One region of the Kitasatospora sp. NPDC001119 genome, then DNA from elsewhere that is predicted to be linked to it. Evidence: predicted binding sites of a transcription regulator. Region 1 holds the regulator's gene; each other region holds the start of a gene.

The links. Region 1 encodes HrcA, which represses chaperone genes, less so after heat shock. Its sites were predicted from a motif close to TTNGCACTCNGNNNNNCNGAGTGCNAA; they were not measured.
Region 2: the regulator HrcA is predicted to act here: its motif matches at 3,942-3,968, upstream of groES (co-chaperone GroES).
Region 3: the regulator HrcA is predicted to act here: its motif matches at 2,222-2,248, upstream of ACWDD9_RS30290 (FmdB family zinc ribbon protein).

The regions. Positions count from the first base shown of each region.
Region 1 is NZ_JBSFKI010000007.1:244,956-251,359, forward strand. It holds gene ACWDD9_RS11650 (S41 family peptidase) at 1-1,116, opposite strand, end outside; gene ACWDD9_RS11655 (16S rRNA (uracil(1498)-N(3))-methyltransferase) at 1,269-2,018, opposite strand; gene dnaJ (molecular chaperone DnaJ) at 2,106-3,242, opposite strand; gene hrcA (heat-inducible transcriptional repressor HrcA) at 3,318-4,352, opposite strand; gene htpX (zinc metalloprotease HtpX) at 4,640-5,560, shown strand; gene pspAB (PspA-associated protein PspAB) at 5,590-6,174, shown strand; gene ACWDD9_RS11680 (DUF3097 domain-containing protein) at 6,206-6,404, shown strand, end outside.
Region 2 is NZ_JBSFKI010000010.1:202,236-208,639, reverse strand. It holds gene ACWDD9_RS15445 (WhiB family transcriptional regulator) at 188-514, shown strand; gene ACWDD9_RS15440 (LysR family transcriptional regulator) at 614-1,612, opposite strand; gene groL (chaperonin GroEL) at 1,754-3,379, opposite strand; gene groES (co-chaperone GroES) at 3,495-3,800, opposite strand; gene ACWDD9_RS15425 (hypothetical protein) at 4,051-4,386, shown strand; gene ACWDD9_RS15420 (hypothetical protein) at 4,383-4,703, shown strand; gene ACWDD9_RS15415 (hypothetical protein) at 4,700-5,029, shown strand; gene ACWDD9_RS15410 (class I SAM-dependent methyltransferase) at 5,087-6,253, shown strand; gene ACWDD9_RS15405 (polysaccharide deacetylase family protein) at 6,306-6,404, opposite strand, start outside.
Region 3 is NZ_JBSFKI010000028.1:72,543-78,946, reverse strand. It holds gene ACWDD9_RS30310 (sigma-70 family RNA polymerase sigma factor) at 1-426, shown strand, start outside; gene ACWDD9_RS30305 (hypothetical protein) at 606-833, shown strand; gene mscL (large conductance mechanosensitive channel protein MscL) at 882-1,301, opposite strand; gene ACWDD9_RS30295 (hypothetical protein) at 1,332-1,616, opposite strand; gene ACWDD9_RS30290 (FmdB family zinc ribbon protein) at 1,899-2,210, opposite strand; gene ACWDD9_RS30285 (MFS transporter) at 2,426-3,772, opposite strand; gene ACWDD9_RS30280 (potassium/proton antiporter) at 4,093-5,577, opposite strand; gene ACWDD9_RS30275 (penicillin acylase family protein) at 5,817-6,404, shown strand, end outside.

The DNA.
Region 1 (6,404 bases):
GTGCAGGTCGGGGGCGAACTCCAGGGCGTCCCCGCCCTCGGCGTCGGACACCCAGAGCACCCCCTGGGCGCCGTCCTCGCCGGGCACCACCCGGGCCAGCCGCCCGCGCACGCCCGGGGTCTCGTCCAGCACCCGGGCCGGGCCCTCGCGGTGGGTCAGCCAGTGCACGCCGCCGCGCACCACCACGGCGCTGCCCCGGCCGGTGCGGTCGGGGGCGACGGAGTCCAGCCAGTGCGCGGCGGGCACCGGGCGGGGGCGGCGCCCGGCCCGCGGGCCGGCCAGCCGGACGTCCAGCCGGCGCGGCTCGGCACCCGCCAGGTCGTCCAGCAGCCAGAGGTCGCCGGCCCGGTGGAAGACCACCCGGGTGCCGTCGGTACCGGCGCCCCGGGCGTAGAAGCCGTCCGGGTCGGCGGTGTGGCGGCGCAGGTCGGTGCCGTCCGGGCGGCTGGACCACAGCTCGCCGACGCCCTCGTGGTCGGACAGGAAGGCGATCCGGTCCCCGACCCACAGCGGGGAGTCCAGCTGCCCGTCCAGCTCCGCGTGGACCCGGGCGAACTCCTCCCGGCCGAGCCACAGCTTTCCGGCCCGCCCGCCCCGGTACCGCTTCCACCAGGCCGGATCGCGGCCGTTGACGCTGCTCAGCAGCACCCGGTCACCACCCGGCTCGAAGGCGAGCCCGCCGACCGGCCCGTACGGCAGCCGCTGCGGCTCGCCGCCGTCCAGCGGCACGGCGTGCGCCCAGGTGCGGCGCAAGCTGGCCTCACCGGCCCCGGTGGCGGCGATCGGACGGCCGTCGGCGGTCCAGCCCAGCACCCGGGTCTGGTGGCTGCCCCAGTGGGTGAGCCGGCGCGAGGGGCCGCCGTCCACCGGCACCACGTGCACCTCGGGGGCGCCGTCCCGGGTGGAGGTGAAGGCGAGGTGCCGCCCGTCCGGGGAGAACCTCGGGTGGTGGACCGGCAGGTGGTCCGCCGTCAGCCGCCAGGCCCGGCCGCCGTCCAGCGGGGCGAGCCAGAGGTCGTCCTCGGCGACGAAGGCGAGCAGGTCGCCGTGCAGGTGGGGATGGCGAAGGTAGGCGCCCGCCGAGGAGTTCGGGGAGGTGCTCTGGGAGTCCGTCACCCGGCCAGCCTAGGCAGGTACACGGACCGTCCGCGCCGTTTTTCCCAGACTCCCGGCACCGTCCGCGGGCGGCCGTGCCGCGGTCGCGGCCGGGGTGTACGGGGGCGCGCCGAGGGGCGCGCCGACGGCCTGCCGGGGGTGCGCCCGGGGTGCTACGACCAGCGGCCGGTGCGCCCGAGCAGCAGCGCGCCGGCGGCCACCCCGGCGGTGGAGGTGCGCAGCACCGAGGGGCCCAGCCGGTACGGCCCGGCGCCCGCCCCGGCGAAGGCCGCCAGCTCCTCCGGGGAGACCCCGCCCTCCGGGCCGACCACCAGGACGATGTCCCCGCCCTCCGGCAGCACGGCGTGCGCCAGCGGTTCGGCGCCCTCCTCGTGCAGCACGGCGGCGAACGCGGCCCCCGCCAGGACGGGCGCCAGCTGCCGGGTGGTCATCGGCTCGCGGACCTCGGGGAAGCGCAGCCGGCGGGACTGCTTGCCCGCCTCCCGCGCGGTGGCCCGCCACTTGGCGAGCGCCTTGGCGCCGCGCTCGCCCTTCCACTGGGTGATGCAGCGCGAGGCGGCCCACGGGATCACCACGTCCACGCCGACCTCGGTCATGGTCTCCACGGCCAGCTCGCCGCGGTCGCCCTTGGGCAGCGCCTGGACCACGACGATCCGCGGCGCGGGCTCCGGCTCGCGGCGCACGGCGGCGACCCGCACGTCGATCGCGTCCTTGCCGAGCACCTCGGCGACCGTGCCGTCCACGCCGAGCCCCAGCCCGTCGGCCAGGGTCACCGCCTCGCCCGGCTCCAGCCGCTTCACCGCGGCCGCGTGCCGCCCCTCCGGGCCGTCCAGGCGCACCACGGCCCCGGGCGCGGCGGCGGCGATCCGCTCGGTCTCGACGACGAAGACGGGCGCGGTCATGACGGGGAACCTCTTTCGTGCGGAAGTGGGACGGACACGCGAAAGGGGTGCCGGGGTCGTTGGCCCCCGGCACCCCTCCGCGGACGGCTACCGGCCGTTGAAGGCGTCCTTCAGCCGGGAGAAGAGGCCCTGCTGGCCCGGCGCGAACTGGCCGGACGGCCGCTCCTCGCCGCGCAGCACCGCGAGGCGGCGCAGCAGCTCCTCCTGCTCGGGGTCGAGCTTGCTGGGCGTCTTCACCTCGACGTGCACTATCAGGTCGCCCCGGCCGCCGCCGCGCAGGTGGGTGATGCCCCGGCCGTGCAGCGGGATCGACTGGCCGGACTGGGTGCCGGGCCGGATGTCGACCTCCTCTAGGCCGTCCAGGGTCTGCAGCGGCACCTGGGTGCCGAGCGCGGCCGCCGTCATCGGGATGGTGACGGTGCAGTGCAGGTCGTCCCCGCGCCGCTGGAAGATCGTGTGGGTGGTCTCGGCGATCTCGACGTACAGGTCGCCGGCCGGGCCGCCGCCGGGGCCGACCTCGCCCTCGCCGGCCAGCTGGATCCGGGTGCCGTTGTCGACACCGGCCGGGATCTTGACGGTCAGCGTGCGGCGGGCGCGCACCCGGCCGTCGCCGGCGCACTCCGGGCACGGGGTCGGCACGACGGTGCCGAAGCCCTGGCACTGCGGGCAGGGGCGGGAGGTCATGACCTGGCCCAGGAAGGACCGGGTGACCTGGGAGACCTCGCCCTTGCCGCGGCACATGTCACAGGTCTGCGCCGAGGTGCCGGGGGCCGCGCCCTCGCCGCTGCACGTGGTGCAGGTGACGGCGGTGTCGACCTGGAGCTCCTTGGTGGTGCCGAAAGCGGCCTCCTCCAGGGTGATCTCCAGCCGGATCATGGCGTCCTGGCCCCGGCGGGTGCGCGAGCGCGGGCCGCGCTGGCCGGCCGCGGCGCCGAAGAAGGCGTCCATGATGTCGGAGAAGCCGAAGCCCGCCGCGCCGGCGCCGAAGCCGCCCGCGCCGCCGCCCGGGGACAGCGGGTCCCCGCCGAGGTCGTAGACCTGGCGCTTCTGCGGATCGGAGAGCACCTCGTAAGCGGCGTTGATCTCCTTGAACCGCTCCTGCGTCTTCGGGTCCGGGTTGACGTCCGGGTGCAGTTCGCGCGCCAGGCGCCGGAACGCCTTCTTGATCTCGTCCTGCCCCGCATCCCGTCGGACGCCGAGTACCGCGTAGTAGTCCGTGGCCACCAAATGCTCCGCTTGTTCCGCCTGTAGTAGTGCTGCGACTGGTCACCGCCGCCGGATTTCCGACGGCGGCCTCTGCTAGGACTCGGCCAGGATCTGGCCCACGTACCGCGCCACCGCTCGCACCGCCCCCATTGTGCCCGGGTAGTCCATCCGGGTCGGACCGATCACACCCAGTTTCGCCACGCTCTCGTCGCCCGAACCGTAGCCGACCGAGACGATGGACGTGGAAGTCAGCCCCTCGTAGGTGTTCTCCCGCCCGATCCGGACCGTCATCGCGGCGTCCGCGGTCTCACCCAGGAGGCGGAGCAGGACGACCTGCTCCTCCAGGGCCTCCAGCACCGGCTGGATGCTGAGCGGGAAGTCGTGTCCGAAGCGGGTCAGGTTGGCCGTGCCGGCCAGCATGATCCGCTCCTCGTTCTGCTCGGCGAGCGTCTCGAACAGGGTCGCCAGGACCGTGCTGACGGTCGGCCGCTCGGCCGGTTCGAACTGCGCCGGCAGCTCCTCCAGCAGCCCCGGGACCTCCGGGAGGCGCCGGCCGGCGGCCCTCGCGTTGATCCGGGCCCGCAGGTCCGCCAGCACCGTCTCGCCGACCGGGCCCGGGCAGTCGACCATCCGCTGCTCGACCCGGCCGGTGTTGGTGATCAGCACCAGCATCACCTTGGCCGGGGCCAGCGCCACCAGCTCGATGTGCCGGACGGTGGAGCGCGTCAGCGAGGGGTACTGCACCACCGCGACCTGCCGGGTCAGCTGGGCGAGCAGCCGCACGGTGCGCGCGACCACGTCGTCCAGGTCGACCGCGCCGTCCAGGAAGTGCCGGATGGCCCGGCGCTCGGGGGCACTCATCGGCTTGATCTCGGCGAGCTTGTCGACGAAGAGGCGGTACCCCTTGTCGGTCGGGATGCGGCCGGCGCTGGTGTGCGGCTGGTGGATGTAGCCCTCCTCCTCCAGCGCCGCCATGTCGTTGCGGACGGTCGCCGGCGAGACCCCGAGGTTGTGCCGTTCCACCAGGGCCTTGGAGCCGACCGGCTCCTCGGTGCCCACGTAGTCCTGCACGATCGCGCGGAGCACGGCGAGCTTGCGTTCGTCCAGCTGGCGGACCTCACCGGCCATGGGGCACGCACCTCCGTCTTCGCACGTTGTCCGACTGTGTCCCTTGCTGCTGCGGGCCGCTCCGAAGACCCTTGCCCTGGCACTCTGAACACGCGAGTGCCAAAACCGTACCTGCCAGTGTAAGGCCCGGGTCCTACGGCAGGAACGGCCGGACCGGGGTGATCCTCCCCGCAGTTCCGCTCACGGCCCGCGGGGCCCCGGCGGTTCGATCCTCCCGGCGCCGGGGTGGTGCCGGGAGGCCGTCCGGGTGGCAGCATCGAAAGCGACGGCGAATGGAGGAGCAAGCGATGTCGAGCTCGGGCCAGCACACCCGTTTCGCGCCGGACCGCGGCCTGACCGGCCGCATGGTCGCGACGATGTTCGTGATCGGGCTGCTGTACGTCGGTTTCACCGGCCTGCTGATCGCGCTGCTGCGCGGCGCCTGGCCACTGATCGTCCTGATCTCCGGCGGGCTGTTCGTGGCCCAGTTCTGGTTCAGCGACAAGATCACCGAACGGGCGATGGGCGCCCGCCAGGTGTCCCCGGAACAGTTCCCCCAGCTGCACGGCACCATCGACCGGCTCTGCGCCCTGGCCGACATGCCCAAACCCCGCGTGGCGGTCGCCGACAACGACATGCCGAACGCCTTCGCCACCGGCCGCAACCCGCAGAACGCGGTGGTCTGCGTGACCACCGGGCTGCTGCGCCGGCTGGAGCCCGAGGAACTGGAGGGCGTCCTCGCCCACGAGCTGTCGCACGTCGCCCACCGGGACGTCGCGGTGATGACGATCGCCGGCTTCCTCGGCGTCCTCGCCGGGGCGATGACCCGGATCGCGATGTACGGCGGGTTCATGGGCGGCGGGCGCAACAACAACGACCAGAACGCGGCCGTGCTGGCGCTGATCATCCCGCTGGTGTCGGTCGTCGTCTACGCGATCAGCTTCCTGCTCACCCGGCTGCTGTCCCGCTACCGCGAACTCGCCGCCGACCGGGCCGCCGCCCAGCTCACCGGACACCCCAGCGCCCTCGCCTCGGCGCTCACCAAGGTGACCGGGCAGATCGCGGCCATCCCCAGCAAGGACCTGCGCCAGGCCCAGCCGTACAACGCCTTCTACTTCGCCCCCGCGCTGAGCGCCCGGGAGGCCGCCTCGCAGCTGTTCTCCACCCACCCGAGCCTGGAGAAGCGGCTGGAGCAGCTGGCGAAGATCTCCGAGCAGCTCGGCCGCTGAGCCTCAGTTTTCGACCCGAGAGGACCGCCGTGGGAATCCTGGACGCCCTGTTCGGCCGCACCAAGCCCGTCAAGCCCGACCTCGACCAGCTGTTCGGCGTGCCGTCCGCCGCGCTCACCCTGGAGGCCGGGGCCGGGTTCACCCCCACCGGGCTCGGCTCGGTCTGCTTCGCGGCCGTCGAGGGCGCGGCCTTCGTCCAGGTCCAGCAGCAGGTCCGGGCGCTGCTGGACGCCGACACCGAGCGCGGCGGCGTCCCCGTGGAGGCCTCCAAGGACGGCTACGGCTACTCCTGGCTGCTCGCCCGGCACCGCCCCGAGGAACTGCCCGAACTGGTCAACGACCTGCACGCGGTCAACAGCGAGCTGGAGGCGAACGGCTTCGGGCCGCAGCTGCTCTGCTCGCTGGTCGGCTTCCGCGACCCGGACGGGCGGTCGCTGGCCCTCGTCTACCTCTACAAGCGGGGGACGTTCTACCCCTTCGCCCCGATGCCCGGCGGCGGGGAGCGGCGCGACAGTCCGCTGGAACTGCAGGTCAACGCGATGCTGGGGAACGACCTGCGGCTGGAGAAGGACCTGAGCCGCTGGTTCCCGGTCTGGGGCGCGCCGGGCCTCTGACGCGCCGTCCGCCCTCCCTATGATCACCCGTATGCGCAGCCGCCAGTACGGACCCGACCTGACCCCGCCGTGGAAGAAGCAGGCCCCCGCCCCGGAGGTGCCCGCCGAGCGGGACCTGGTGGTCGAGGAGGCGGCGACCGGCTACTGCGGGGCCGTGGTGCGCTGCGAGAAGACCGCCGAAGGCTTCACCGTCACCCTGGAGGACCGGTTCGGCAAGCACCGGGTGTTCC
Region 2 (6,404 bases), on a different contig from region 1:
GCCCGTTTTTATAGCTTTCGTATGGTCATTGACTGTTGTGCCAGTGTGTGGGTGACTTGTCCATGGAGTTGCCTTAAGTCATATTTCCAGGTGTCCACACCAGTGCATCGAAGCCCCGCCGCACCGCTCGGCAGCAGCCCCGCCGAACGCCCGGCCGACGGCCGACAGCCTCTGAAGGGAATGAGCCATGGCAGATTTCTCCCGCCTCCCCGGTCCCAACGCGGACCTCTGGGACTGGCAGCTCTCCGCAGCCTGCCGTGGCGTGGACAGCTCGCTCTTCTTCCACCCCGAGGGCGAGCGCGGGGCGGCGCGCAGTTCGCGCGAGGCCAGCGCCAAGGAGGTCTGCATGCGCTGCCCGGTGATCGCCGAGTGCGCGGCGCACGCGCTGGCGGTCCGCGAGCCGTACGGCGTGTGGGGCGGGATGACCGAGGACGAACGCGAGGAGATGCTGGGGCGCTCGCGGCACCGACTGGTCGAGGTTCCGCTGGCCCCGCCGGCGGTCGCCCAGCGGTAGACCCGTCTCCTTGAGCGCCGTGAAGAAACGTTTCTTCGCGGCGCTTCAGTCTTCTGGCTCACCGTACGTACCGGGCCCGGGCAACCCCGTCACCCAGCGTCAGCGGTCGGCGGCCGCCCCCGCCAGCCGCTCCAGCATCAGCGCCACGGCCGGCACCTCGGCCAGGTCCGGGAGGGTCAGCGCGACCACCTGGCGCACCGCGGGCGCCCCGGAGGCCGTCCGCACCGGCACCGTCGACACGCCGTCAGGACGCACCGACCGCAGCGCCAGCCGGGGCAGCACCGCCACCCCGAGACCGGCCGCCACCAGGCCGACCACCGCCGGGTAGTCGTCCGTCGCGAAGTCGATCCGCGGCTCGAAGCCCGCCCCGGCGCACAGCTCCACCAGGTGCCCCCGGCACTGCGGGCAGCCGGCGATCCACTGCTCCTCCGCCAGCTCGGCCAGCCCCACCGCCCCGCCCCGCCCGGCCAGCGGATGGCCGGCCGGCAGCACGCCCACCAGCGGGTCGTCCAGCAGCGGGGTGACCACCAGGTCGGACCAGTCGGTCCCGGCGGTCAGCTGCTGCGCCTCCAGGTTGGCCTCGGCCCGGGCCTCGCGCGGCGTGCCGTGGGCGGGCGCCGGAAGCGCGACGGCGCCGTCGGACTGCGGGTAGCGGAAGGCCAGCGCGATCTCGCACTCGCCGCCGCGCAGCATCGCCAGCGACTCCGGCGGCTCGGCCTCGACCAGCGACACGCGCACCCCCGGATGGCTGTCCCGCAGGCGGGCGACCGCGGGCGGCACCAGGGTGGAGCTCGCGGTCGGGAAGGAGACCAGCCGCACCCGTCCGGCCCGCAGCCCGGCGATCGCGGCCACCTCCTCCTCGGCGGCGGAGAGCCCGGCCAGGATGCCGGTGGCATGCTTGAGCAGGACCCGGCCGGCCTCGCTGAGCTGCATCCCGCGGCCCGAGCGGACCACCAGCGGGGTGTCCACCGACTTCTCCAGGGCCTTCATCTGCTGACTGATGGCGGGCTGCGTACACCCCAGCTCGCGGGCGGCGGCGGAGAAGGAGCCGGTGCGGGCGACGGCACGCAGAACGCGCAGATGGCGGGCCTCGATCATGCCTTAGTTATAAGGCAATCTTTGCATTCTGCAAAATTCTGCTGATAGTTGAAGCCTCAAGCGGAACCTCGGACGGAACGCCGGAGGCCCGGTCCGCTCCCCCGGGGGAGCGGACCGGGCCTCCGGTCAGGCGTCGGAGCCTCAGTGCGAGTGGCCGTGGCCGTGGCCGTGACCGTTGTCGGCCTCCTCCTCCTTCTTCTCCACCACGAGGGTCTCGGTGGTGAGAAGCAGGGAGGCGATCGAGGCGGCGTTCTCCAGGGCGGAGCGGGTGACCTTGACCGGGTCGATGACGCCGGCCTTCACCAGGTCGCCGTACTCGCCGGTGGCGGCGTTGTAGCCCTGGCCGATCTCCAGCTCGGCGACCTTGGAGGTGATGACGTAGCCCTCCAGGCCGGCGTTCTGGGCGATCCAGCGCAGCGGCTCGTGCAGCGCCTTGCGGACCACGGCGACACCGGTGGCCTCGTCACCCGACAGGCCCAGGCCCTCGTCCAGCACCTTGGCGGCGTGGACCAGGGAGGCGCCACCGCCGGCGACGATGCCCTCCTCGACCGCGGCGCGGGTCGCCGAGATGGCGTCCTCCAGGCGGTGCTTGCGCTCCTTCAGCTCCACCTCGGTGGCGGCGCCGACCTTGATGACGCAGACGCCGCCGGCCAGCTTGGCCAGGCGCTCCTGCAGCTTCTCGCGGTCCCAGTCGGAGTCGGTCGCGGCGATCTCGCCCTTGATCTGGGCGACGCGGCCGGCGACGGCCTCGGAGTCACCGGCACCGTCGACGACCGTGGTCTCGTCCTTGGTGATGGTCACGCGGCGGGCGGTGCCCAGCACGTCCAGGCCGACCTGGTCGAGCTTGAGGCCGACCTCCTCGGAGATGACCTGGCCACCGGTCAGGACGGCCAGGTCGCCGAGGATCGCCTTGCGGCGGTCGCCGAAGCCCGGGGCCTTGACGGCGACGGCGTTGAAGGTGCCACGGATCTTGTTCACGACCAGGGTCGACAGCGCCTCGCCGTCGACGTCCTCGGCGATGATCAGCAGCGGCTTGGAGGCACCGCCCTGGAGGATCTTCTCCAGCAGCGGCAGCAGCTCCTGGATGGAGGAGATCTTGCCCTGGTTGATCAGGATGTACGGGTCCTCGAGGACCGCTTCCTGGCGCTCGGCGTCGGTGACGAAGTACGGCGACAGGTAGCCCTTGTCGAACTGCATGCCCTCGGTGAAGTCCAGCTCCACGCCGAAGGTGTTCGACTCCTCGACGGTGATGACACCGTCCTTGCCGACCTTGTCGATCGCCTCGGCGATCAGCTCGCCGACCTGGGTGTCCTGCGCGGAGAGGGAGGCGACGGCGGCGACGTCGTCCTTGCCCTCGATCTCGCGGGCGACGGACAGCAGGTGCTCGGAGACCGCGGCGACGGCCTTGTCGATGCCCTTCTTCAGGGCGGCCGGGCCGGCACCGGCGGCGACGTTGCGCAGACCCTCGTTGACCAGGGCCTGGGCCAGCACGGTGGCGGTCGTGGTGCCGTCACCCGCGACGTCGTTGGTCTTGGTGGCGACCTCCTTGACGAGCTGCGCGCCAAGGTTCTCGTACGGGTCGTCCAGCTCGACCTCGCGGGCGATGGTGACACCGTCGTTGGTGATGGTCGGGGCGCCGAACTTCTTGTCGATGACGACGTTGCGGCCCTTGGGGCCGATGGTCACCTTGACGGTGTCGGCCAGCTTGTTGACACCGCGCTCCAGCGAGCGGCGGGCGTCCTCGTCGAACTGCAGGATCTTCGCCATGTTCCCTATTCCCTCGGGGCTGCGGCCGGCCCACCGGCCGCCGAACTACGTGAACCAACAACCACGCCCCGGGCCCCTGTCACTGGGACACGGATCCGGGGCGGGTCGGTACGTCTTACTTCTCGATGACCGCGAGAACGTCGCGGGCCGAGAGGACGAGGTACTCCTCGCCCTTGTACTTCACCTCGGTGCCGCCGTACTTCGAGTACAGGACGATGTCGCCGACGGCGAGGTCGAGCGGCAGACGCTGACCGTCCTCGAAGCGGCCCGGGCCGACGGCCAGGACGACGCCCTCCTGGGGCTTCTCCTTGGCGGTGTCCGGGATAACCAGGCCGGAGGCCGTGGTGGTCTCGGCGTCGAGCGGCTGGACCACGATGCGGTCCTCGAGCGGCTTGATGGCAACCTTGCTGCTGGTGGTCACGTCCGAGCTCCCCTTCGGAGATTACGGGGTTTTCTAACGGGTAGGGGCGATCCTGCGGGCCTGCCGTCGCGGGGGTCAGACACACGTCGTCGCGTTAGCACTCCCCTAGTGGTGAGTGCCAAGGATGACCATAGGGCCGTGTTAGCACTCAGTCAACCAGAGTGCCAACGGCGAGTCCCGGAAGTCCCCGGTTCGCGATTGAGTAGCCGTACTCATGTACGACCGGGCCCGGCCCCGCCAGACTCCTGCCATGACCTCGATCCCGGTGCGCATCGGCCCGTCCCGGCCCAAGGACGCCGCCCTCGCCCTGCTGTCGCTGCCCCTGCTGGGGGGCGTGCTGCCGTTCGTCGCCTTCGTCCTCGTCGCCTGCCTCGGCAGCATCCCCGGCTACGGGGACGACGGGGACGGGCGCGGGTGGGCCTTCCTGGGCATCGGGATGCTGGCCGCCCCGGTGGTCGCCCTGGCGGCGGGCCTCGTGGTGGCCTTCCGCAGCCGGCGGTCCGGCTACCGGCTCCTCCCGGTCGCCGCCGGGCTCGCCCCGTTCGCGCTGCCGGCGGTCCTCTCCTCGGGCGTGCTGTGGCGGTGAACCGGCTGCCGCCCGCCGACCCGCTGCGCCCGGTCGGCCGTCCGACGGACCTGCTGCTCGCGCTGCTGACGGTCCTGGGGGCCGCCTCGCTGCTGGGGTTCGGCTGGATCGCGGCCTTCCTGGCCGCGCTCGCGCTGGAGGCCCACCCCGCGATCGGCGGCTGGGCGGCCCGGGGCGCCGCGACCGCGCTGCTGCTCGTCCCGGTCGTGGCGGTGGCCCGGTACACCCACCGGCGGGGCTACCGGATCACCCCGGTCGCCGCCGCGGTCAGCCCCGCCCTGCTGACCGCCCTCGCCGGCGCGGGGTGGCTCCGGTGAGCCGGCCCCACGGCGCGCCCGGGCGGCCGCCGGTCCACTGGGCGCCGGACCTGGTGCTCGCCGCGGTGGTGGTCGCCGGGGCCGTCGCGGCGGCGTCCGTCGGGTCGTTCGTGCTCAACTGGCTGAAGCTGCTCGCCCTGTACGGCCCCGGGGTGGAGGCCCTGGACGTCTTCGGCGTCGTGGTGATGCTCGTCCTGCTGGCCCTGACCGGCCTCGGCACCCGGCGGCTCGGGTACCGGATCACCCCGTACGCCGCGCTGGCGGCCGCGCCGCTGATGCCGCTGGTGTTCTGGCTGACCTCCGACGTCCCCGTCATCGGCCGGTGAACGCCGCGCGGCCGCTCCGGCCGACCGGCCACCCGGCCGACCCGCGAGAATGGCCCCGTGGACACCGAGAACCTCCAGCCGCTGCTGACCCCCGAGGGCCAGGCCCTGCTCGCCGAGCTGCGCGAGTTCACCCCCGAGGAGGAGCTCGCGCTGGCGACCCGCCTGCGGCGGGAGCACCCGGCGGAGCTGGTGTCGGCCGCGTTCGGGCAGGCGCGGCTGCGGCAGCGGGCGCGGGCGAAGTTCGGGGCGGACGCCGACCTGATGTACTTCACGCCCAACGGGGTCGAGCAGTCCACCCGGCGCAGCGTGGCCGAGTGGCGGGCCCGGCGGTTCGCCGACCTGGGCGTACGGCGGCTGGCGGACCTGTGCTGCGGCATCGGCGGGGACGTGCTGGCGCTGGCCCGGGCCGGCATCGAGGTGCTGGCCGTCGACAAGGACCCGGCGGCCTGCGCCGCCACCGTGGCCAACGCGGCCGCGCTGGGCCTGGCCGACCTGGTCGAGGTGCGCTGCGCGGACGTCGCCGAGGTGGACGTCACCGGCTACGACGCGGTGTTCACCGACCCGGCCCGGCGCACCGCGCGCGGCCGGGTGTTCGACCCGGAGGCGTACGCCCCGCCGCTCTCCTGGGCGATCGAGGCCGGCCGGCGGACGCCGATCGGCGCGCTGAAGGTCGCGCCGGGCATCCCGCACGAGGCCGTGCCGGAGGACGCCGAGGCCGAGTGGGTCTCGGACCACGGCGACGTCAAGGAGGCGGTGCTCTGGTTCGGCACCAGGGCCACCAGCCCGCACCGCGCCACCCTGCTGCCGCACGGCGCCAGCCTGACCGGCGGCGACCTGCCCGACCCGCCGGCCGGCCCGGTCGGACGCTACCTGTACGAGCCGGACGGCGCGGTGATCCGGGCCCACCTGGTGGCCGAGGTGGCCGGGCAGGTGGGGGGCCGGCTGATCGACCCGAAGATCGCCTACCTGACCTCGGACGAGCTGGTCGCGACGCCGTACGCGCACGCCTTCGAGCTCACCGACGTGCTGCCGTTCAACATCAAGAAGCTGAAGGCGCTGCTGCGCGAGCGGGCGGTCGGCACGGTGGTGATCAAGAAGCGCGGGATGGCGATCACCCCGGAGGAGCTGCGCCGTCAGCTCAAGCCCTCCGGGCCGAACACCGTCACGGTGATCCTCAGCCGCACCGACAACGGGCCGCTGATGATGCTGGGGCAGCCGGTCTGACCCCCGGCGCGGCGGCCCGGCCCACGGCGCCGGGCCCGGGACCGGGACCGGACTACGAGGCGGGCGCCTGGATGTAGTCCTCCAGCCGGGCCACCGAGAAGCCCTGCTCCTGGATCCGGGCCAGCAGGTCGCCGAACATCTGGGTCATCGT
Region 3 (6,404 bases), on a different contig from region 1:
AAGTCCAAGGAGCTGGGCCGCGAGGCGGAGCCGGCCGAGATCGCGGCCGAGCTGGACACCACCGAGGCCCGGATCAAGGACGTGCTGGACTGGGCGCGCGACCCGGTCAGCCTCAACATGTCGGTCGACGACGAGGGCGAGACCCAGTTCGGCGACCTCGTCGAGGACACCGGGGCCACGTCCCCCGAGGACGCCGTGATGGTCATGCTCCGCCGCGAGGAACTGGACGGCCTGATCGGGCGGTTGGACGACCGCACCGCTTCGATCATCCGCTCCCGCTACGGGATGGAGGACGGCCGTGAGCGCACCCTCACCGAGGTGGGCAAGCAGCACGGCCTCACCCGCGAGCGGATCCGCCAGATCGAGAAGCACGCGCTGGCCGAGCTGAAGAAGATCGCGGACCACGCGGGCTTCGAAGCCGCCTGAGAGGCCGCCGGGAAAGCAGCCTGAGGAAGCCGCTTGAAAGGCCGCCGGGGAAGCCTCCCGGCAGGCTGCCTGGACCCGCCCTCATCGGGCCCTGGTGCGGAGCGCCCCGCACCGGGGCCCGAGGCGTGCCACGGGGCTCTTAGGCTGGAGGAAAGGGACGAGCGGACGGAGTGGACGGCGTGAGCGAGCAAGGGCAGGAAAAGGACCGGGAGCAGGGCGGGGAACAGGAGCAGGAGCTCCGGAAGGCCGCGGCCGTGAAGGCCCGGCTGGTCTTCCGGGACCCGTTGGACCAGCAGTCCGGGGACGACACCGACGCAGGCTGGGGCGGCCGCCCCGGGGCGGGGGAGAGCGGTGGACGGGGGCTGGACTGGTACCTGAGCCAGCGCCCGCCGCACCACGGGGACTGAGGAACGGGGACGGGGGAGCGGGGACCGGGGCCGAACGGCGCCCGCCGGTCAGCGCAGCGGCGCGACCAGCGCGTCGCGGATCTCGGTTAGCAGTTGGACCTCCTTGGCCTCGGCCTCCGCTGCCTCCTCGGCGAGGCTCTTGCGGTGGGCCGCCAGCCTGTTCATGGGCACGATCAGGGCGAAGTAGACGACCGCCGCGGTGATCAGGAACTGGAGCACGGCGCTGAGCACCGATCCCCACAGGATGAGGATCCCGGACGTGACCTCACCGGTCGGGCTCACCTCGCAGGGCCCCTTGAGGCAGGAACTGTAGGACGCGAGGTCCTTGGTCCCGAAGACGCCGACGATCGGATTGATCACGCCTTTGACGAAGGCGTTGACGATGTTGGTGAAAGCCGCGCCGATGACCACGGCGACGGCGAGTTCGACGACGTTTCCACGCAGCAGGAATTCCTTGAAGCCTTTCATGCCGCCTCGAACGACGAAGTCGCCTCCCGGTTACGGGTGATCTTCCGCAGCCCCGGACTGACAACCCGTCCGGCCCAGTGCGCCTCCCTGGGGCGGTGGCAGCCCGGCCCGCGCGGGCCCCAGTGCCAGCGCCGACGCCACCGCGAGCAGCACCAGGACGGGCACTGCGGCCCGCCGCCGCACCGCACTGCGCCAGCGGTGCCACCCGCCGCACCCGCGCCGGATCGGCGGGAAGCTCGGCAGCTCCTGCCGGGGCGGCACGGCGGGTGCGGGCAGTGGCAGCGGCAGGGGGAGGGAGAAGCTCGCGGTCGTCATCGACGCACCTCCGAGGTGTCGGCGGGCCGGCCCCTCGCGGACCGACCGGATGCCCACACGATGGGCGTTTCCGGCGAACTCGGAAAGCCCTTTCCCCAGGCCTGTGGACAACTCGCCCCTGTGGACAACTTCGTTCACTCGCCGGAGTGAGGTCGACCCCTCCGGGGTGACAGGGCGCCCGGGCGGGCATGCGAAAAGGCCCGCCGCCCCGCGTGGAAGCGGGGTCGACGGGCCTTTCCCTGGTCTACGGGCCGTCCGGGCCGATGGTGCCCGGCGCCGGGATCAGCTCGCGGCCGGAGCCGGGCTGGACGAGGTCGAGGAGCCGGAGCCCGACGACGTCGACGAGGAGGACGTGGACGCGGTGGACGACGTCGAGGGGGTCGACGACGACCCGGCGCCCACCGAGCTGCTGGAGGACGAACGGCTGTCGGTCCGGTAGAAGCCGGAGCCCTTGAACACGACGCCCACGGCCGAGAAGACCTTGCGGAGCCGTCCCTGGCAGTCGGGGCACGTGGTCAGCGCCTCGTCGGTGAACTTCTGCACCGCCTCCAGGCCGTTGCCGCACTCGGTGCACTGGTACTGGTACGTGGGCACTTGTCTTCCTCCTGGCACTCTCGCCTGATGAGTGCTAACGATGGTCAATGATGCGGCATTCCGCGGGATCAGTCCAGCGACCCCGGTGTGAGATCGGCCCCGGAGCACCCGTCGGCCGCCGTCGGCCCGGTTCCCGGACAACGCCCGCGCAGCCTCCGGCCGCCGTCGGCTCGGCCCCGGGCGGCCGGAGGCCCGGCCCCCGGCCGCCGCCCCGCTCAGCCCTCGGCGACACCCGCCAGCTGCATCGGACGCCCGCCTTCCGCGGTCCCCGCGGCGGCGGTCTCCTCGCCCCGCGGCGCCACCAGCAGGTGCCGCAGCGAGGCCAGCACGACCAGTCCGAGCCCGGCCCCGACCACCGGCACCAGGAACCCGGTGGAGGGCCCGTGCCCGTCGATCAGCCGGCCGGCCGCCATCGAGCCGACCGCCAGTCCCAGCCCGATGGCGCCGGTCAGCCAGGTGAAGGCCTCGGTCTTGGCCCCGTCCGCGACCAGCGTCTCGACCAGGGTGTAGCCGCTGATCAGGGTCGGCGCGATGGCCAGTCCGCAGACCAGCCCGGCGACGGTCAGCGCGACCAGGTTGGGCATCGCCCACAGCACCGAGCAGCCCAGTACCAGCAGCGCGTAGCTGAACAGCATCCGCTGCTGCACCGGCCGCCGCCAGGCGATCACGCCGTACAGCACGCCGGCCAGCATGGAGCCGCCGGCGAAGATCCCGTACACGGTGCCGCCGGCGTCGTGCTGCCCGACCGAGTCGGCGAAGGCGTTCACCGAGACCTGCATGCCGCCGAACACCGCGCCGACCCCGAGGAAGGTCCCGGCCAGCAGCCGGACGCCGGGGGAGGCGAGCGCCGAGGCGCGCCTGGTGCCGGGCTGCGGCACGATCCGGGCCGGGGCGGTGCCCCGCTGGGCGGCGAAGGCCAGGCCGCCGACGAGGGTCAGCGCGGCCTCGGCGACCAGGGCGGTGGCCGGGTTGGCGAGGGCGGCGATGCCGGAGGCCAGGATCGGGCCGATCACGAAGGTGAACTCGTCCGTCACGGACTCGAAGGCGAAGGCGGTGCTCACCCGGGCCGCGGAGGCGTCGGAGGCGCCGTCGGCGGTGAACCTGGCGACCCAGCGGGCCCGGACCATCGCGCCGACCTGCGGCACGCTCGCACCGGCCGGCACGGCGGCCAGGAACAGGCTCCAGGCGGGCGCGTGGCCGAGCGCGAGGGCGATCAGCACGCCGACCGAGACGGCGTGCACCAGCACGGTCGGGACGAGCACCGAGGCCTGGCCGTAGCGGTCGGCGAGCCGCCCGGTCTGCGGCCCGATCAGGGCCTGGGCGACGGCGGCGACCGCGGTGACCGTACCGGCGGTGCCGTACGAGCCGTGGGTCTGCGTGACGAGCAGCAGGATGCCCATGCTGAGCATCGCGTACGGCAGTCGCGCGACGAGGGCGGGGGACAGGAACGTCCAGGCCCCGGGTGTGCGCAGCAGCTCGCCGTACCCGACGCGGGCGGGGGCGGGAGCTGCGGGGGTGGCCGCGGGGTGCGCGGCGGTGTCGACCGTTCGGCGCGCCGTCACGGTCGGTCCTTCCTGCTGCCTGGTAGCGCGGCAGGGCATGGTGTGGCCCCGACGGCGCCGAGAGTCGTCCTCTCGCGCGTCGACCGGGGTAGATACCGGGTCGGTCCGGCGTGGTGGCCGGGGGCCGGACCGCGGCCGCCGAGCGGTCGCGCCAACTCTGCGTCAGGCAGATGCTGGGGTGGTCTAGCGGTGGTTATACGGCGTGGTCGAACCAGCATACAGTTACGCGCGTAGACACCGCCAGCCCACCCCGGCCCGCAGGCCCGCCAGGGCCCCGGACCAAGGCGGACCGAGGAGAGCCGGGGCGGGCCCGGCGCCCCTCACCGCCCGTTCAGCCACCCCGCGAGCTTGCCGCCCTTGTCCACGGCCCGCAGCCGCCGCTCGGCGGCCTCGCCGACCTCGTCCGTGGTGACCACCAGCAGCTCGTCGCCGGCCCGCAGCACCGTCGCCTTGTCCGGCACGAAGGAGTTCCCCTCGCGCACGACCAGGGTGACCGCGGCCCCCTTGGGCAGCCGCAGTTCGCTGATCTCCACGCCGGACATCTTCGAGGTGGGGGAGAGCGCGACCGACAGCAGGTGTCCGTGCAGCTTCTCCAGCGGGGCGGACTCGATGCCCAGGTCCTGGCCCATGTCGCCCTCGTCGATCCGCAGCCGCTTGGCCACCCAGGGCAGGGTCGGCCCCTGGAGCAGGGTGAAGACGACGACCAGGATGAAGACGATGTTGAAGACGTCCTCGGCCCGGTGCGCGCCGGACACCACCGGGATGGTGGCCAGCACGATGGGCACCGCCCCGCGCAGCCCGGCCCAGCTCAGCAGCGCCTGCTCGCGGGCCGGCACCTTGAAGGGGGTCAGCGAGACCATCACCGACAGCGGCCGGGCCAGGAACACCAGCACCCCGCCGATCACCAGCGCGGGCACCACCGCGTCGCCCATGGTCTCGGGCGTGACGAGCAGCCCGAGCAGCACGAACATGCCGATCTGCCCGATCCACGCGAGCCCGTCGGCGAAGCCGCGGACGGCCGGGCCGTGCGGCAGCTTGGAGTTCCCGAGGATCACCGCGCTGATGTAGACGGCGAGGAAGCCGGAGCCGTGCAGCAGCGCGCCGCCGGCGTACGCGAGCACGGTGAGCGCCATCACGGCGATCGGGTAGAGGCCCGAGGAGGGCAGGGCGACGTGCTTGAGCCCGTAGGCCCCTATCTTGCCGACGGCCAGGCCTATGACGGCGCCGATGGCCAGCTCGGCGACGATCGTGCCGATCAGGACGTACCAGGAGTCCAGTTCCCCGGTGGTGGCGAAGGCGACGACCAGGATGACCACGGGCGCGTCGTTGAAGCCGGACTCGGCCTCCAGCAGGCCGGTGAGCCGGTGCGGCAGCGGGACCATCCGCAGCACGGAGAAGACGGCGGCCGCGTCGGTCGAGGAGACGATGGCGCCGAGCAGCAGCGAGGTGCGCCAGTCCAGGCCGACCAGCCAGTGGGCGCCGGCCGCGGTGGCGAACACGCTGACGCCGACGCCGAGGGTGGCGAGCACGGTCGCGGCGGGCATCACGGGCTTGATCTCGCGCCAGCTGGTCTTGAGGCCGCCCTCGGCCAGGATCACCACGAGCGCCGCGTAGCCGAGCACCTGGGTGAGCTCCGCGTTGTTGAACGTGACACCGATCCCGTTCTGGCCCAGCGCCACGCCGATCCCCAGATAGATCAGCAGGCTGGGCAGCCCTGATCGGGTGGAGAGACGTACGGCGCCCACCGCGAACAGCAGGATCACGGAGGACTCGAGCAGGAGCTGGTTCAGATGGGAGATGTTCACGCAGGGGCACCTCGGGCAGGCAGGGGCGGACGGGGTGTCTGGTGGTGCTGTGGGGTGACCCGTTAAGAAGTCGTCAATGCTCCCCTTGCGGATCGTTACGCAGTCTAACATTTTGCCATATCTTTAGCTTGGTCCCCCGTTCACGGTGCCCGGCCGACTCGGCCTAATGTGGTGCCCTGTCACGGCCGCAGGCCCTGGACACGCCCGCCCGCCCCGAAGTCAGGACCGCAAGGACCCAGATGCCCCGCTCGAAGAAGTTCCGGCGCGCCCGTCTGATCGTGATCGTGCTGGTCGTGCTGTTGGTGGCCGGTGCCGGCTACGGCGGCTACCGCGGGGTCTCCGCGGTTCGCGCCTCCTTCCCGGAGGTCGACGGCAGCGTGAAGGTCGCGGGCCTGAGCGCGCCCGTCGACGTCAAGCGGGACGCGAACGGCATCCCGCAGCTGTACGCCGACACCGACGAGGACCTGTTCCGCGCCCAGGGCTACGTCCAGGCGCAGGACCGCTTCTGGGAGATGGACGTCCGCCGGCACATCACCGCCGGCCGGCTCTCCGAGATGTTCGGCGACAGCCAGGTCGACACCGACACCTTCATCCGCACCATGGGCTGGCGGCAGGTGGCGCAGAAGGAGTTCGACACCAAGCTCTCGCCGGAGACCAAGAAGTACCTCCAGGCCTACTCGGACGGTGTGAACGCCTGGCTCTCCGAGCACCCCGGCGGCGCGAAGGCCTCGCTGGAGTACGGCCTGCTCGGCGTCGTCAACGGCGGCTACCGGCCCGAGCAGTGGTCCCCGGTCGACTCGGTGGCCTGGCTCAAGGCGATGGCCTGG